One region of the Vibrio floridensis genome, then DNA from elsewhere that is predicted to be linked to it. Evidence: predicted binding sites of a transcription regulator. Region 1 holds the regulator's gene; each other region holds the start of a gene.
What was found. The regulator PurR, encoded in region 1, represses purine synthesis genes. The targets are predictions, from matches to a motif close to TNANGNAAACGTTTNCNTNA.

Region 2: a site for PurR is predicted at 2,605-2,624, ahead of LZU85_RS06660 (NupC/NupG family nucleoside CNT transporter). Genes of this name have one in related genera too.
Region 3: a site for PurR is predicted at 3,013-3,032, ahead of LZU85_RS05950 (phosphoribosylaminoimidazolesuccinocarboxamide synthase). Genes of this name have one in related genera too.
Region 4: a site for PurR is predicted at 2,361-2,380, ahead of pckA (phosphoenolpyruvate carboxykinase (ATP)). Genes of this name have one in related genera too.

The regions. Positions count from the first base shown of each region.
Region 1 is NZ_JAKGCY010000002.1:98,930-103,540, forward strand. It holds gene LZU85_RS04805 (putative signal transducing protein) at 1-238, opposite strand, end outside; gene LZU85_RS04810 (TVP38/TMEM64 family protein) at 248-928, opposite strand; gene LZU85_RS04815 (TfoX/Sxy family DNA transformation protein) at 1,056-1,649, opposite strand; cyclic di-GMP riboswitch class I at 1,765-1,853, opposite strand; gene purR (HTH-type transcriptional repressor PurR) at 2,049-3,053, opposite strand; gene torD (molecular chaperone TorD) at 3,362-4,009, opposite strand; gene torR (two-component system response regulator TorR) at 4,245-4,611, shown strand, end outside.
Region 2 is NZ_JAKGCY010000003.1:76,115-80,725, forward strand. It holds gene LZU85_RS06650 (M6 family metalloprotease domain-containing protein) at 1-534, opposite strand, end outside; tRNA gene LZU85_RS06655 (tRNA-Pro) at 951-1,027, shown strand; gene LZU85_RS06660 (NupC/NupG family nucleoside CNT transporter) at 1,265-2,464, opposite strand; gene LZU85_RS06665 (LysR family transcriptional regulator) at 2,689-3,633, opposite strand; gene LZU85_RS06670 (lytic murein transglycosylase) at 3,679-4,611, opposite strand, start outside.
Region 3 is NZ_JAKGCY010000002.1:366,103-370,713, forward strand. It holds gene LZU85_RS05940 (helicase-related protein) at 1-1,106, shown strand, start outside; gene LZU85_RS05945 (hypothetical protein) at 1,315-1,719, shown strand; gene LZU85_RS05950 (phosphoribosylaminoimidazolesuccinocarboxamide synthase) at 1,793-2,896, opposite strand; gene LZU85_RS05955 (SulA-like leucine-rich domain-containing protein) at 3,099-3,491, opposite strand; gene LZU85_RS05960 (LrgB family protein) at 3,804-4,481, opposite strand; gene LZU85_RS05965 (CidA/LrgA family protein) at 4,484-4,611, opposite strand, start outside.
Region 4 is NZ_JAKGCY010000011.1:91,972-96,582, reverse strand. It holds gene LZU85_RS15740 (AsmA family protein) at 1-438, opposite strand, end outside; gene pckA (phosphoenolpyruvate carboxykinase (ATP)) at 562-2,190, opposite strand; gene hslO (Hsp33 family molecular chaperone HslO) at 2,524-3,399, opposite strand; gene hslR (ribosome-associated heat shock protein Hsp15) at 3,430-3,816, opposite strand; gene gspC (type II secretion system protein GspC) at 4,135-4,611, shown strand, end outside.

The DNA of each region.
Region 1 (4,611 bases):
ACTGCCAATTGGCAACAGATGTACATTGGCTTTGGTAACTCTCCACGACTGTTTTGGCAAACGCCAGCTTATTTGGTTCCAACAGCCATACATAAGGATTGGTGTCGTCTGTGGCTGGAAGCTCCCCTTTAAGACCAAATAAACCTTCACCACGTACTTCACACAGTATTTGCTCATTAAGTAGCAACTGACAAACAATATGCGCTTCTATCGGTGTATTAGCCGTAAACACTATCATAATGGCATTCTACTGAGACGTGAACTGTGGACGAAACTTGCTCATCAACCACTTAACAGCGATTGGAAATACACCAAGTAAAACAAAAGAGGCGATGACAGCCGGTGACAAAATACCAGATAAGGTATTGATCTCTGCCAACTGAGTCCCAGCATTGAGGTAAACCGCCGTGCCGGGCAACATGCCAATTTGGCTAGTGACGTAGTAACGACTGATAGAGATAGGGGTTAACCCCATTAATAAGTTAATTAAGAAAAATGGAAATATCGGTATCAGGCGAAGTGAAAATAGGTAAAACGCGCCATCTTTCTCAACACCTTGATTCACCGAGTTCAGTTTGTCTCCAAATCGCTTCTGGACCCATTCTTTCAATAGGTAACGACTGCTTAGAAATGCGATGGTGGCCCCTATGGTACTGGCAAAGGAAACCAGAAGTAGGCTAAACCAAAAACCAAAGAGAGCAGCGCCAAGCAGTGTGACGACGGTCGCGCCAGGTACAGAAAAAGCAGTCAAAGCGACGTAAAGGATGAAATAGCTGATGGCGGATAACCAGAAGTTATCTTCAATAAAGTGAGTTAAAGCGACTTGCTGCGCCTTAGCGTTTTCTAAGGTGAGGTATTGGCTAAAGTTAACACCCAATAAGATGATAGTGGTGATAAGCAACAGTCCGAATACGAGTTTTTTGTTCATTGATAGATTCTCCAGATAGCGTTGTAATCAGACCCGAGTGAAAAAGAAATAATTTCGTGCCATACGAAAAAACCACACCTGTAGGGGTGTGGTTTCTAGTCTATAACTCAATAGTCACTTTGTCTTACTATGAAGACAAGTTATTCACTAACTCATCACGTCGTTGTTGAGGGATAACGCTCCAATGCGTCCCTTTAATTGCGCCCTCAAGTGCCCACAACAGCTCTAAGCTGACTGAGCCCGTGTGTGTGTTTTTAATCGCTTGATACGCGCGAGCAGCGCCCTGCGATTCCAACTGTTCTACGGTTTCAATACCTGCCTTCTTCAACATTCGTTCGGTGGCTAAACGTAGGTTAGGGAGGTCTTTAAGTCTATCCGGTTTTGCAGTTGCTTGTTGCTGCTTGTCACTATTTGCACTCTTTAGTGCCTGTTTCGCTACGGACAGAAGCGCATTTTGGTCTTGCCAAAGCGAATCAGAGATCGCGTAGTACTTAGTGACAACTGGAAACCCACGCTTGGTGTAAACGTATGGTTTTAGTCCTTTCTTTTCGAAAAGTAATGTCGATTTTTGATCCGCGCGAATATGAAGCTGGTCTTTGACAACGAGCGCAAACATCGTCTCATCTGCAAAAAGGCCGAACCCGCCAAACATAGAGCGAGACTTTATCGCACCAAGTTGCTCAAAAAGCTTCATTGAATCTTTGAGTATCGGTTTATCCATGATGTGTTATCTCGGTGTAATTACAATTACGCCACCAAATCAGGTCCGAGAGATTAGCAAACCAATGCAAATACAATGTCATTAATGGGTAAACTTGTTGTTATGCATTTTTGCCATCGGTAACCCCGCTACCTACCAAATTATGAATGGTTTAGGCCGGAGGCTTTGCGTCCCACCTTTTCAGATGGTTTGCCCTGTGCGTGACACTTAAAGAATACGATTTCTATTGGAGTAACATCACATTTTGAGATTAAAAGTGTGACATTGCTTCAAGTAATAGCTGCAGTTAAGTGAATGAGTGCTCGATTTTAAGAACTGAACAGAATTTGACTTAACAAATCACTTACTAAGAATAAAAAAAAGCACCCAGACTTGGATGCTTTAGAATATTAGTGTTAACTAATTGATTTTTTTAACTGTGTCGCGAATAACGAGCTCTGGGTGCATTTCAAATATACGCTTATCGTGCTCTTTATCCTTAATACGCTCGAGAAGGATCTCAAATGCATTTTTACCGACACGACGTTTTGGCTGGTGGATTGTTGTCAATGGTGGCGAGAAGTATTCTGCCAACTCGATATTGTCGTAGCCGATCACAGAGATGTCTTCTGGAATACGAAGCCCTAGTTGTTGAAGACGGCTCATCAAACCCAGTGCCATGGTATCGTTGAAGCAGAAGACTGCCGTTGGGCGATCTTGCCACGACGCGATCTTGTCAGCTGCCATCACTGCCGTGTCGCATTCGAAGTTCCCTTCAAGGATCCAATCTTCGTTGACTGTGATATTGGCTTCCTTCATCGCACGTTTAAAGCCTTGGATGCGCTCTTGGCACGCGGCTTTTTCAAAGTGACCACTTAAACACGCAATTTTTGTATGACCATTTTCAATCAAGTACTTAGTGGCCAAGTAGCCACCTTCCTCTGAGTTATCGATAATTTTATCGGCTTGTGAGCTGATTGGGCCCCAGTCCATAATCACTTTAGGAATATCTGCATGCTTATCAAGCATTTCGCGTAGTTCTTCGGTGAGGTCTGAACACATCACCAAAATGCCATCTACGCGTTTTTCCGCAAGCATACGAATGTAATCACGTTGCTTCTCGTAGATACCGCCAGTATTACAAAGAATTAGTGTGTAGCCTTGACGGTAACAGTAGCTTTCTACGCCATCAATCACTTCAGAAAAGAACAAGTTGGTAGATTGCGTAACCAGCATACCAATAGTGCGGGTGGTGTTGCACTTTAAGCTACGAGCCACTGCGCTCGGTGCGTAGTTGAGCTCGTCAACCGCTTTCATGACTTTTTCTTGAGTGGCTTCAGCCACGAATCGGGTTTTATTGATTACGTGAGAAACCGTTGTAGTTGATACGCCAGCGAGACGTGCGACATCTTTTATTGTGGCCATAGGTATTGTCCTGTCCTAGGTTGCCAGTTGAAATGAAGTACATTCGTGGCAACACGGTTTGCTACCTTTCTCCGATTTCGCCTTAAAAGAAGACACACTAGAAAAGCAGCAGCTTAGCTTAAAAAAACACAAAAACCGCTGTGTTTCAGCGGTTTGCATTAAAATCATGTTTTATCGATTGCGGTCTCAATTTTAGACTGTGACGGCAAAGCTGGCAACCTAATCGAACCGCGAAATCTGTATCCGCGTTCACACTTTAGTGGTTAAAGTGTAACCGAGTGTTTGCTCTATTGATAAGGGCGTAATTATTATCCAACTAAATAGTCGCTGTCCAGCTTACAAAATGCGACAAGTAGTTTTATCGCACTGGAATAGAAACCAAATTCATCACATTCCTTTGCACGAACAGCAAAGCTTGGAAGCCAAGAGAGTAACATTTCTTGGAGAAAGTCGTTTTGTTCGACAAACGCTTCTTCCATGTGACGCTCTTGTTCAAGTTCATTGGAGCGAATGATGAGGTTGCCAAGAAAATCGAGCATGATGGCCAAGTGATCGGCAGGTTCATTCAATTGTTGATTGACCTGTACGCCATGTTTTTGAAGCCAAGCGTCCATTTTTTGTGCCGGCTCACCATTAAGCAGGCCATCTTTTGTGAGATAAATTGATGCGTATGGAAGCGCACCGTGTTTTGCGGTTTTCAAAAACAGGTCACAAAAATCCGCGGATAATTCCAGTTGTGCATCTTGACGGTCAACCAGACGATTGAGGGCATCGACAAAGTCATCAATCGATGGACGTAGCGAATCGTTCTCAGCCAATCCAGTTAAAAACGCTCTAATTTCCATGCTTTGATATTTATCGAGCTCTTTCTGTGTCAGTTCTTTGGCAAACAAGCTGGAAAGCCACCAATATATTTCCGCACGTTTTTCATTAAAGGCTTTTATCTCTTGCATCATTTATCGCTCCTAAATCAATCTCCTATAAGTGTAACCAAAAAAAATGAATAGCAATAACGCCTATTGTTAAGAAAAATATAAAGATAATTATGCTTATTAATAGCTTGATATTAAGCTTGTTTTGAATCAATAAAAATCAAGATACTTGCATTTCAAACGAAGTATGACTAGAAATGTTACTAGTTATGAATAGAATGTCTGCCCGTGTAGACAGAAATGACATGAAGTGGTGTAAATGAGCTATCACGTATTAGTCGTAGAAGATGATGTAGTGACTCGCAGTAAACTTGCGGGTTATTTTCAAAAAGAAGGTTACACAGTAAGTGAAGCGGAAAGTGGTGCTGAGATGCGCCATATTTTGCAAAATAGCTGCGTTGATTTGGTGATGTTAGACATTAACTTACCAGGCGAAGATGGCTTGATGCTGACCCGTGAACTACGCAGCCAATCGGACATTGGCATTATTCTGGTAACCGGACGCACGGATAGCATAGATAAAATTGTTGGTTTGGAGATGGGGGCAGACGACTACGTCACCAAACCATTTGAGTTACGTGAACTGCTGGTTCGAGTGAAAAACTTGTTGTGGCGAATTTCGCTTA
Region 2 (4,611 bases), on a different contig from region 1:
GTAGTAATCCACCACACTTTGGTTAACTTGGCTAAAAACCAAATCGGTAAAATCGTGCTCCATCTGAATGTCACTGAATGACACTTGCACCACCAACAAGGGTTGTTTGAACGGTGTAGCTTGAGAGGTAAAAGCAGCGCGTGACGCATAGTTGCTACGCGGCATAGAGCGAGTACGTTCAATCACAGGCAACGAACCGAACTTTGCCCTACTTTGAGGAACGAGTAAGGCAGAACGATCTTGGGCAACGCTTGGGGCAAAAGAGTTGGCGAACTTCTCTTCGCCACTGGACATCAAGTAGGGTTCAATACCATCATTTTTTATCTCAGCAAAAAACCATCGTTCTTGCTGCTCAATCAGTGCATTTCCTTGTTCGTCTTCATACCAATGAAAGTCCGCGCTCCCGGTTAAACGAACCTTAGTGACGGAACCGTCACTCAAAACCACATCATGCCAAAACGGCGCAGGTGGCACTATCGCAAAGGATGCACTTGAAAGCAGCATCGCAACGGTTGCAGTCAGCCATTTTTTCATGGTCAATCTTAACTCCTTTTAAGATTTTGTTCGGATTAGTCATTCAACTCAGACTCGCCAATCTAGTTAGTCACACCGATAAAGCAATTCAATTCTATAAAATACGTGAATCATTCCCCAAAACCACGTTCCTTCAGTTAATTGAAACGTAATAAAATGTAATTACAGAAAAATGTCATTGATATATAAGAAAAAACTAACTTACTCTTTCTTGTGGTATATACGCTTGGCCGAGTGATTGACGCAAGATCTACGACTAAATTCGGGCCAAAACACCATGATGGGGCGGTTTCACGATGACAGCCCAAAAATCACCGTATAAAAAACACACAAACCGCTCAATCTGCAATCAAGGTTTTATTGTTGATAAACAAAGTGTTGACGAGTCACCTCCTTACCATTACAGTAACTGCCATCGGACTGTAGCGCAGCTTGGTAGCGCACCGTCATGGGGTGTCGGGGGTCGGAGGTTCAAATCCTCTCAGTCCGACCATACACCTAAAAAAAGAGAGCTTCGGCTCTCTTTTTTGCTATTTGGCGCAACAACGTGCCACTTGTTCCCCCATCGGTTTGAAAACGACGAAATCGCCAAAAAGAAAAAGGCAGAGAAAATCCTCTGCCTTTTTCTTATTTATCAAAACGATAGCGAATAAAAACAAATAATGACAGTACGATGCTTCACTTTGTCCAGAAGCGCGTAAGCATCGACTGCCATCTGTTTTCTTATCGCTTACAGGCTTAAAATCACGCCCGCAATCGATGCGCTCATCAAGTTCGCCAAGACACCTGCGGTAATTGCACGGAAGCCGTATTTCGAGATGAACGAGCGTTTTTCAGGCACCAAGCTACCCAAACCACCGATCAACATCGCCATTGTGGAAATGTTAGCAAAACCACACAAAGCAAAAGTCACGATCGCTTGCGAGTGTGCACTCAGATCTTGTTTCACTTGCATGAGCTGAATAAACGCGACGAATTCGTTCACCACAATTTTATTGCCGATCAGAGAACCCGCGGTAATGGCTTCATGCCATGGAATACCCAACAACCAAGCGACTGGCGCAAATAGATAGCCCAAAATCAACTCAAAGCTAAGAGAGATGCCAAACCCACTGCCGACCCAACCCAACAGGCCATTCAGCAGTGCAATCACGCTGACAAACGCCAGTAAGGTTGCCCCTACCGCTACCGCGATACGCAAGCCCGACATCGCACCGTCTGCCATCGCTTCCACCACGTTGGTCGCTTTTGGCATCTCAACGTTTTCCATCTGCACATCTTCCGCCTGAGCTTCAGTTTCAGGCATCAAAATTTTGGCCATCAAAAGACCAGCAGGTGCCGACATAAATGCCGCAGCAATCAGGTAGTTCAGTTCGACCCCCAAAGAGGCGTAACCGACTAAGGTACCGCCTGCTACCGAAGCAAGGCCACAGGTCATGACGGCAAAGAATTGCGAGTCACTCATGTGCTTTAAGTAAGGTTTCACCACCAACGGAGCTTCAATCATGCCAACGAAGATGTTGGCGGTTGCAGAAAGCGATTCAGCACGGCCAGTCCCTAACAACTTTTGTAGGGCGCCACCAATCAAGTTGATTACTTTCGGCATCAATCCAACATGGTAAAGGCCTGAGATCAAGGCAGAGAAGAAGATGATGATGCCAAGAACGTTAATCGCGAAAGTAAAACCGCCGGTTGCCAAACCGCCGAACAGAAAAGCGATACCTTCCTGCCCATAGTTAATCAAATTGGAAACCGCGCCCGTCACGCCATTTAGCGCATTTTTACCCGCAGGCACATACAGTACCAACAACGCAAAGGCCACTTGCAATGCAAACGCCAATCCCACCGTTTTAAGACGGATATTTTTTCTATTGGTAGAAAGCAGCCAAGCAAAAAGCAAAATGGCTACGACACCCAAGAGTGAGTTCATAGTGATTATTTCCAGAGAGGGGGAACAAGGAAGGCGCGGATTGTATTACCAGTGTCGTAAGATGCAAGTCGAGAATGTTAACAAGGTGGTTCATTAGAAAAACGCAATAAAACCACAAGACTTAACTTATTGAATAAAAACAAGATAAACGTTTGCTTTGTTTTATTGTTTCCATATGGAAAATATGTTTCTGGAAATAGAAAATATTTGTGACTCAAATCACTCTAATCAGGGAGGCTGACATAGGGCTCCAGCTGTTTGTCCCAATGACACGGCGTACCGATTTTTTGTTTAATGAAATCGATGACAGCAGAGGTTTTTTTCGGCATATGCTGGCGGCTAGGATACACCGCATAAAATGGCATTTCCTGATTCGCGCGCCAATCTGGCAACAGTTGAATCAGTTTCCCAGTTCTAAACTCATCACCAAGCAAGTAGGTCGCCAGATAGCCAATCCCCCACCCTGAGATCGCCGCATCCCGAACCGCCTCAGCCAGATCGACCGAATAATTACCCGATACCTTAACGCTAAGGTGCTCCCCTTGGCGACGAAACGCCCAACTGGTGTAGTCACGCTCCCAGCTTCGGTAAATCAGGCAGTTGTGATTGGCGAGATCGTTAGGCTCTTTCGGTGCATCATGCTGCAACAAATAGTCCGGAGACGCCGCGACAACGAACTGACAATCCGCTAAACGCTGAGCAATGTAGCCTTCTGGTAAATGCTCATGGTTGGTGATCCACAAGTCTAACCCTTCTTGCAGCATGTCGACTTTGTAATCAAACAAGTGCATTTCCACTTGCAGTAGCGGGTATTTCTGGCGCAGTTCATCAATGGCAGGGAGAATATGCAAAGTACCAAAGGATTGCGACAAGCCAATTCGTACTAAACCGGCAATTTCATCGCGCTGGCTCTCCATTTCATATTGCGCATTGTTCACCGCCTGCACCACTTGCTGGCAATGGTGATAGAAGGCCAATCCTGCTTCAGTCGGTGTAAAGCTGCGCGTGGTGCGTTGGATCAACTTGATCCCCAACGATGCTTCGAGTTGTGCCAGTTGCTTACTGACATGAGAAACCGACACCGCTAAGCTCTTAGCGGCAGAAGTGAAGTTTTGATGTTTGACGAGGGCGGCAAAAACCACCATTTGTGCTGCGCGTTCAGATAACATGTTTATCGCTGTTGGCTTGTGGCTAACACCACAAGCCGAATTGAATTAATTTTTGATGCGGTCAGCCAAATGACTCACTGCCAGTGCAAAGTAATGCGAGCGATTCCACTTCATCAACACATTGTAGTTGTTGTAGACCAGATAAGCGCGGCCATTCTCATCATCAGGCATCACTAACCAAGCTTTAATGTCTTCGTTTAGCTTAGGTAATGAGCGTCCATTGATGCTGGTAATACCCAGTTTTTTCCATTCCTGCAGGTATTTGCCTTTCGCCTCTTCTCGCCCTTCTAGCTCAAGATCAAACCCTTTCGGCACGCGCACTTGGCGACCCCAAGTGTATTTGTCATCCCAACCAGATTGGCTGAGGTAACTGGCAGTTGAAGCAAACACATCGGCTTTGGTATTCCAGATGTCTTTCTTGCCATCACCGTTGCCGTCTGCTGCATAGGCAAGGAAAGAGCTTGGCATAAACTGACACTGCCCCATCGCACCTGCCCAAGAGCCTTTGAAGTTTTCAAACTCAATATGCCCTTGGTCTAAGATTTTCAGCGCAGCCATGGTTTCTGCACGAAAGAAAGCTTCACGACGCCCTTCATAGGCCATGGTTGATAAAGCATCGACCACAGGGAAATTGCCGGTGAACTTACCAAAGTTACTTTCGACGCCCCACAACGCAACAATAAAGCGCGCTTGTACACCATAGCGATCCGCAATCTGGCTCAATTCAACGTAATGCTTTTCATAGAGATCTTTGGCTTGTTTCACTTTCCAATCCGGCACCGCACGAGGAAGATATTCATCCAGCGTTTGCTTTTTCTCCGGTTGATTGCGATCGGCTTTTACCGCTCGTGGTTTAAATTGCACATCGCGAAAGGCTTGCTCTATGGTTTGAGCCGAAATGCCTTCTTCCGCCGCTTGGGCTTTTAAACGCTCAAGATACTGCTCAAAACTTTCGGTGTTCGCCCACGCCGATGAACA
Region 3 (4,611 bases), 270 kb from region 1:
CCAAAGCACTCAAAGAGGCGATGATTGATCTCGCCGCTGGTCTCTCTGTCCCAGCGGCGCTCTATCAAGTAAAAGGGGGAGAAGAAGCTGAGACACTACTTGAACAAGAGCCGCAACAGTGCGACGCCACGTTAATGATTCAACTCATTCGTGGTCAGCGCTTTAGTGGTGTGCTCGTGGATGAAGGGGCGTTAGAGGAAGCGCGAGGCTTGTCTCAACAAATGCGCGATCTGTTTGAACTGCCCGATCTTGAGGTGAGTTCGAGATACACGCGGGTTGAACTGGTTAAGGCGATCGCTCGTTTGCATCCAGAGTTGGTCTTTATCCGCCGAGCCAAACGACGTGAGGCGTTGGGGAATGGAAAGATGGAAATGATGGTTGGTCGCCAAAGCCGTTTTTCTGACAAACACGAGCTTGCTCTTGTGTTAGATAGCCATAGCTTGCCGGGGAAAGGTGTGAAACAGACGCTTAACTTAGCCAGCGTGATCATGCCCGCTTCGTTGACCTTGATTAACGAACTCGAGTTAGGTGAGTGGCGACAAGGGGAAACGCGCCCATCAAACGATGCGGTCGAAGTGGAGATGCAACTGGTTTACGCTGGTCGAGTGGTGGAGAGCAGGCTTGAACAACCTCAAGGAGAGGATGCGATTGAAACCATCGTTGCTCTGGTCAAAAAAGGCCAATTGCTGCCAGAGCTCTATGCTTGTGTCACGACGCAAATGACGCATTGGCACTTGTATTGCGCGTTAGGCTTGAATGAAGAGCAGCACCCCATTGGATTACTGGACTTTGACCAATGGTTACGCGAGCAGCTTGATGCCATGGGAGTGAACGAAGTGGATGAAATGGCACTGTTTGAAAGCCGAGATTTCCCGTATCGAGGGATCCCAGAGTGGCGATACAAGGATTTTGCAGAGCAATTTCCGTTATCGCTCTCTTTGCCTGATTTACAGCTGACGGTGGAATATTTTCCTGCTGGAAAGTTGGTGCAAGTGGTCTTCGCTGGCGGCAACCGCAAAGGCGATCCAAAGCGTTGGGAACTGCCTCGTTTTTCCGGCTGGCGAGTGCAATATCGTAAAGCGAGTCGAGTGATTGATGTTCGTTAAAGTCTAAATTTGTTTTAAACGCAAAATATTAATCAATCCGACGCATATCGTTAAAGAGTCTGAGTGACGATTGTTACAACTCTGGTTTTAATATTTCTTTTCCTCTCGAAACTAGGGCATAAAAGACCATTGTTTTATATCCTATTGCTATATCAAAACACTTGGCTGATATTGAGTATGTTGTGTTGCCAATCTGTCGGGGGACAAAATGGAAAAACAGGGAAAGAGACACGTCGAATTCGACTACACCAGTTTTCTAGGGGCTTCATGCAGTAAAAAATGGACGTTTTTAGAAGCCTTAACCACCTTTGCTCCAGTCTTTGGTGTGATGTGGAAGAACAGTATCGCAGAGCTTTCAGAACCAGAAGATCGATTGTGGGATGCAGCCTTAAAGAGCATGTCTTCACGCCGTAGCGATGAATCCAACTTGGTGACGCTACTCAAACTGGCAAAACTGGAGGGGATAGACGAGCTGACGGTGGTGATGCCGTATGCGCTAGAGCCCACCCAGATCGACTTCATTCAAAATCGCAGCGAAAGCAAAATTGACTGCCGAGAACAAGATGTGTTCGTGATCCGCTTGAAAGATCTCAGTGAGTCTCAGTTTGATTAAGTAATGTCAAGTGACGAGAAAAAACGCCTGCAGCGATGCAGGCGTTTTTTTGTTTTGAATCGTTGGCGATGACTTAGTCAATCAAACCGTATTCGCGACCAAGAATATCGATGATTTCTTGCTTTGGATTATCGCTTAAGATGATCGCGCTGCCGGTAATTTTCTCTGCGATGTTGATGTAAGTACGAGACACTGCCATCAGCGCTTCTTCAGGCAGTTCGTTGTCGCGAGCGAGCGCTTCACGCTCAGGCATACGATCTTTATTAAGTAAAATATCTGGGTCAGGGAAGTAGTTAAGCAAGAATTGTCTAAAGCCTTCTTTTGAATTCTCAACAATTTTGCCTGCTTGATACTCTTGGGCATCCCAAATTCGTGATGAGTCTGGTGTACCCACTTCATCCATGTAAATCAGTTTTTCATTTCCAGCCGCATCCGTGACGTAACCAAATTCAAATTTGGTATCGACAAAGATTTGCCCCACGTTTGCTAATGCTTCACTGATCACACCAAAGCCGTCTTTCAGCAGTTTTTCGTAAAGCGCGATATCGTCGGCACTAGAGAAATTAAACGCGGCAAAGTTGTCAGCGATATTTTGGCGGGTGATATTAACGTCATCTGCTTCCGGAACTCCTGGAATGCCTTTCAAAATGCCTTTTGTTGATGGCGTCATGAGCAGATCCGGCAATGCTTTGTCTTTTTCCAAGCCTTCTGGTAGCTGAATACCACAGAATTCACGTTCACCTTTTTCGTAAGCACGCCACATTGAACCAGTAATGTACTTGCGGCAAATCGCTTCGATTTTCACCGGTTTGGCTTTCTGTACGATCCAGACAAAAGGATGTGGAATATCCAGAATGTGGCTGTCAGCAAGGCCATTTTCTTTGAACAAGCCAAACCAATGGTTTGAAATGGCATTGAGCGCAGCGCCTTTACCCGGTACGCCATTCAACCCGTGCTCTCCATGCCAAATGCAATCAAAAGCGGAAATACGATCGCTGATCACCATTATCGCCAATGGGGCGTCAGGGGCAACATTGTATCCTTTCTCTTTAATCAGTCGGGCACTGTCTTCTTCGGTCAACCAGTAAACAGAGCGAACTTTTCCACTGTGTACAGGTTTATCGGTGCGGATGGGTAGGTCATCGTTGACGGCAAGTACTTGGTCAGCAAGGCTCATTTTGACATTCCTATCATAATTTCAAACGTCATGCGGGAAATGAATCGGACAACAAAATCTAACGGATTCATCGATTACCGGGGCATGATACCAGAACTATTTGAAGTCGCCAGAGAAAAAGCAAACGTTTGCCTTGTTTTTGCCAAACAAAAAATGCCTCCCATTTGGGAGGCGAGATGCAGGATGGATAACGTTGAACTTGTTAGTGATACTTGTGTGCTCTGCCTTCAACGAAAAACACTTCACAGCCATACTCGCGAGCGAGATCGCTAAGCAAAGATTGGTTAATCAAATCGATTTGATCGGATGCGACAACCGCAGCGGCATTGCCAGAGCGAATTGCTTTCATCACGATCTCCATTTCAGTCATCGTCTGAGAAGCTTTCATCTGGATGACGTTCTGGCAGCGGATATTGGAAGCAGTAAGTTGTGCAAAGTCAGGTCTTGGGCACTCGGCTGTAAACAAAATCCACTGGTTTTGAGCGGAAAGATTAGCCAGCTTTTGCAACAACTGATCAGAAACATTCATAGGTACGGTTGGCTGAGCCAACACGTTAAAACGAGAATAGGGTCGAGTTTGAGTTTGAATCTGCATCTTACTGTTCCTTTATACATACTGTATGCGTATACAGTAGTTTTTTTAAGGCGATTGATCAACTCTTTTTGTTGGATTTTTCACCTAAACTGATTGTCTGGTGAAAAAGATATGTTGTTATCTATTTGATTTTTAGTGGTTTATATTTCGTTTGGTACGTAGTGATAAGTATGAGGATTTGTGACGAATATCACTGGTAGCTGAGTCGATTGGTAAGATGAACAGTAAAACTACTGTATAGCACTTTATAAAAGCGTGAATAAAAAAACGCCCTCAGCATAAGCAAGAGGGCGTCTTAGTCAGAAGTCGGTGTTAACCGTATAGCCAAACCGCGAGGGCGAAAAAGCTTGGTGCGAGAATAGAAGTGATGATGCCACACAGTACTAACGCTAAAGAAGAAAAGGCGGCGTCGCCCGGTGCTTTCTCCACGCAGGTCGCGGTACCGAGTGCATGCGAAACTGTCCCCATGGTGAGTCCACGTGCGATAGGGTGCTTAATGCCAAGCAAGTTATAGATTGGGTAGGCAAGGATTGCCCCAAACAGCCCAACGAGCAGCACCAGAATAGCAGCAACGGCGGCTTCGCCCCCTAAGTGGCTTGAGATTTCCATTGCAATCGGCGTGGTGACCGACTTACCAAGCAGGCTAGCGATCAAGCTAATGTCTGCCTTGAAGGCGACGGCAATGAGCATGGCGGTGAGCATCGACATTACACTGCCTAAAGTGCATGCTAAGGCAATGATTCGCCAATTGGCTTTAATTTGAGGCAACTGCTCATATAAAGGGTAAGCAAGGGCGACCACCGCAGGTTGCAACATGTAGCTGATCCATTGATTGTCCGCGTAATAGGTTTCAAACGGGATCTTTAACACCGTCAACATCGGAATCAAAATAGCGATACTGATCAGTAGCGGGTTAGCCAAAGGATTGTTGATTTTGATGGCAAGCCAACGGGCAAATAAGAAGACGGCAATAGTCACGAGTAACCACATGATTACGCCTCCTTACCAAGAATGCGCTGCAGCAGCCAACCAAGGCTGACTAATACGATGAGTGAACCACCAATCGCGCTGGCAATAATAGGTAAAGCATTGGCGATGAGCATGTCAAAATGCTCCATCA
Region 4 (4,611 bases), on a different contig from region 1:
TTTGACCTGCAGTTTCATCCCCCTCGCGCTGAAGGCGCTGTCGGCATAATCGAGATTGGAGATCGCTATTTGATGGATATGAATTGCATTTGGTAGCCGTGCTGACAACGATGAAGTTAAGCCGTTTTGCAGGCTTAAACCATCGAGCAGCACACTGGCTATTTGCCATCGACCATCGGCATACCATTCTGGCGCAATCCAAACATCGAGCTGTTCAACGTAATTAATCTCGCTGTCGTCAAAAGAGACATTCTTAAAAGAAAAGTGATGGGGATATTGGTAGTGAACAGATTCGACCTGCATGCCCAACGAAGAAAGCTGGCTTAGGTGGTTAAACACTTGACTGGCATAACGGGTTTGCAAGCTGATAAGAATGCTGATGGGTATTAATGCGACGACAACCAACAAAAGCGCGACACTGACTAGTGCTTTTTTCATCCCTGCCTACTGATCACTATGGTTTGCAAATAAGTGCAGATAAGCTTGGCTTAATTTCTATGGTGATTCAATAAAAAAGCCCCTCAGGAGAGGGGCTTAAGTTTGCTTTTCGTAGCTAGGTCACTAATCGAGCTGTGGGCCTGCTGCAACCAATGCCTGGCCTTCTGCGTTATCGGTGTACTTGGCAAAGTTATTGATAAAGCGCTGAGCAAGATCTTGTGCTTTGCTTTCCCATTGAAGTGGGTCTACATAGGTGTCGCGTGGATCAAGAATGGTTGGATCCACACCAGGAAGTGATGTAGGTACTTCTAGATTGAAGATAGGCACGTGTTTAGTTGGTGCTTGTTCAATTGAGCCATCTAGGATCGCATCGATAATACCGCGCGTATCTTGGATTGAGATACGTTTGCCGCTGCCGTTCCAACCGGTATTGACGAGGTAGGCTTCCGCGCCTGCTTCTTCCATACGTTTTACCAGTACTTCAGCGTACTTGGTTGGGTGAAGCGTCAGGAACGCAGCACCAAAACACGCAGAGAAGGTTGGTGTTGGTTCGGTGATGCCACGTTCAGTACCCGCTAGTTTCGCGGTAAAGCCAGATAGGAAGTGGTATTTGGTTTGCTCTGGCGTCAACTTAGACACTGGAGGTAGCACGCCAAACGCATCCGCAGAAAGGAAGATCACTTTGTTGGCATGACCGCCTTTTGATACTGGCTTAACGATGTTTTCAATATGATGAATTGGATAAGAAACGCGAGTATTTTCGGTTTTTGAACCATCGTCGAAGTTGATTGAACCGTCGTTACGAACGGTCACGTTTTCAAGTAGCGCGTCACGACGAATCGCATTGTAGATGTCAGGCTCAGCTTCTTTCGACAGTTTGATGGTTTTTGCGTAACAACCACCTTCGAAGTTAAACACACCATCGTCATCCCAGCCGTGCTCATCATCGCCGATCAGTGCGCGTTTTGGATCGGTCGACAGCGTCGTTTTACCCGTACCAGAAAGACCGAAGAAGATCGCCACATCGCCTTCTTTGCCCATGTTGGCTGAACAGTGCATCGACGCGATACCTTTGAGAGGAAGGAAGTAGTTCATCATCGCGAACATGCCTTTCTTCATCTCACCGCCGTACCAAGTACCGCCGATCAACTGCATGCGTTCTGTTAAGTTAAATACCGTGAAGTTTTCAGAGTTCAGACCGTGCTCTTGCCACTTCTGGTTGGTACACTTCGCGCCATTCATCACCACGAAATCAGGTTCAAAGCTGGCCAACTCTTCTTCGGTTGGACGAATGAACATGTTCTTAACGAAATGCGCTTGCCATGCCACTTCGGTGATCACACGGATGCTAAGACGGGTATCAGGGTTGGCACCACAATAGCCATCAATCACAAAAACGCGCTTACCAGAAAGCTGGTTGGTGACGAGCTGCTTTAGATCGTTCCATACGGCTTGAGTGATGGGCTTGTTGTCGTTTTTAACAGCATCAGTGGTCCACCACATGTGTTCTTCGGTGGTGGCATCCTTCACAATGTATTTATCTTTTGGTGAGCGGCCAGTGAAGATACCTGTGTCTACAGCGACTGCGCCAAGCTCGGTCACTACGCCTTTTTCGTAGCCTTCGAGATCAGCACGAGTCTCTTCTGCGAACAATGTTTCGTAACTTGGGTTGCGCACAACCTCTTTTACGTTGCGAAGACCATGTTTGGTTAGATCAATTGATGCAGCCTTTGTATGTTCCATAACGGTCATAGGTGCTCCTTTTAGGATTTTTGTAGGGATTTTGTAAGAATTTATTAATATTTCTGCTCACCATGCTAACAACGGGTGGGGTAGAAAACAGGGATATAGTTCAAAAAATAACCTTAAGATTCCCGTGGTTTTAGGTGTCCCGTCACATATTGGCCGAGATAGTTTATCGTGTGCGCAAACCTTTGCGCCAGCTTAAAAGGATTATTAATTGGCAAAAATTAATGGGTTATTAAATTACAAGTAAACCTATGTTTTATCATGCTTAGATCACAAAAAGGCCAGCATGAGCTGGCCTTTTGATGGGTAAATTACGTGCTTGGTAAAGCGGGCAAATTAATGCAGCGTTTTTGGTTCAGAAGTGGCGTCTTCGTAAAGCTTACTGATGTCAGATTCATCAAACGAATAAGTCGTGCCGCAGTAATCACAATGTAAAGAAACGGATCCATCAGAGGCCAAAATGTCATAAATTTCATTTTTGTCGACAGTCACGATCGCCGCGCCACTGCGCTCACGTGAACAACCACAATGGAACTCAACGGTTTGCGGTTCAAACAGGCGCACTTGTTCTTGGTTGTAGAGGCGGTAAAGTAGCTCGTTTGCTGGTAGCGTAAACAGCTCTTCGTTTTTCACCGTGTTGGTCAACTGCTCCAAATGCTCAAAATCATTTTCTGAGCCAGTGCCGTCAGGCACCACTTGAATCAGCATACCCGCGGCGTGTGCTTTGCCTTCGAGCTCGCCTGTACGGATCCATAGGCGCGTTTTTAGCTGCTCTGAACGTTCAAAGTAACCTTCAAGCACTTGTTCTAGGTTATCGCCTTCTAGGCCAACAATACCTTGGTAGCGCTCGCCTTTTTTCGGCTCAATGGTGATGACCATATAACCTTTGCCCATCATCTCGTGTAGAGTCGCGTCGTCGGCAATCTCGCCTTCCCAGCGAGCCACGCCACGAATTTTCTGTTCGTTGTCACCATTGATCACGGCCAGTGAGACAGGGCCGTCGCCTTGCAGCTGAATCGTGATTGAGCCTTCAAACTTTAAAGTTGCAGTCAGAAGAGTGGTAGAAACCAATAGCTCACCAAGCAGTTTTTGCAGTGCTGCCGGATACTCCTTGCTAGAAATAATTCGCTGATACGCTTCATCCAGTTGTACCAACTCACCACGTACTGAAAGATCTTCAAATAAGTAGCGATTCAAAATATTGCTTGCCATTTAGCGATTCCTCGTCGGTTTTTCCGGCTTTTACTGGTGTTTAAATTTGATAATGTCGCGGCGCTGCTTTTTGTCTGGGCGGCGGTCTGGACTTGGGTTATGCGCGTTTAACTTACGTTGCATCGCTTGTGCTTCGCGCTTGGTTTGGCTCTCTTGTGTTTCACTATAAAGAGCTTGCGCTTCTGGTGCGCCACGACGCTGAGTGGAGAGCTTTTCTATCACCACGGTTTTTTCTTCATTACCTTGGCGTAGTTTCAATACCGCACCCACTTCAACAATCTTACTTGGCTTGGCGCGTTGACCATTATAGTGGACTTTACCACCATCGACCATATCGCGAGCGATTGAGCGCGTCTTATAAAATCGCGCTGCCCAAAGCCATTTATCCAGCCTCACGGCTTCAACTGGGGAACTCATCGTTAGTATTGCTCTCTAAACACTGCTGTGATTGATTGAATCTTGCTCTGTACAATGGTGACTTGGCGCAAATTTTTCAAGACAGTTGGCAAAATCGTCATTGGAGAAGCATCGAACAAACAAGCTGTGATATAGTTTGGGGTCGATGTATTGATAGGAAAATTGACCATGTTAATCAGCATAACCTGCTGTTTATTTGACGAGTTTTCTCAAAATACATGACAAAATGGATAGCTTTGAGAGCAGTAGCGTTGAAAAACAAATTATGAGCTCAATGATTACAAAGCGAAATCTTCAATGGCAAAAGGGACGAATTGAGTGAAACCATCAGAGCTGAATGCTAGATTCGTTGACGGTGCGTGGCTAGCAAAGTTTGTGGCTAACCAAGGCGTGATTCAACAGCGAGTTAGCATGGTTGTTACAGGCATGTTGGTTGCTTTGAGTGGTTGGACGCTCGGGCAGGTCGTTTGGCTAACACAAGAAAGCAATAGTCAGATCGTTGCTTGGCAACCTACGTCAAAACGGGCAGTACAACATCAACAAGGTGAACAACTCAACCTCAACGATCTTCAAGCCATCAACTTATTTGGGGTTTACAACGAAAGTAAACCCAAACCCGTGGTTAGTCAGCCCGTCGTACAAGATGCACCAAAAACTCGTTTAAATCTGGTGTTAGTGGGTGCGGTGGCGAGCAGCAACCCGCAAACCAGTTTGGCGGTCATCGCCAATCGTGGTCAACAAGCCACTTATGGCGTTGGCGAAGAGATTGAAGGCACTCGTGCCAAACTGAAAGCG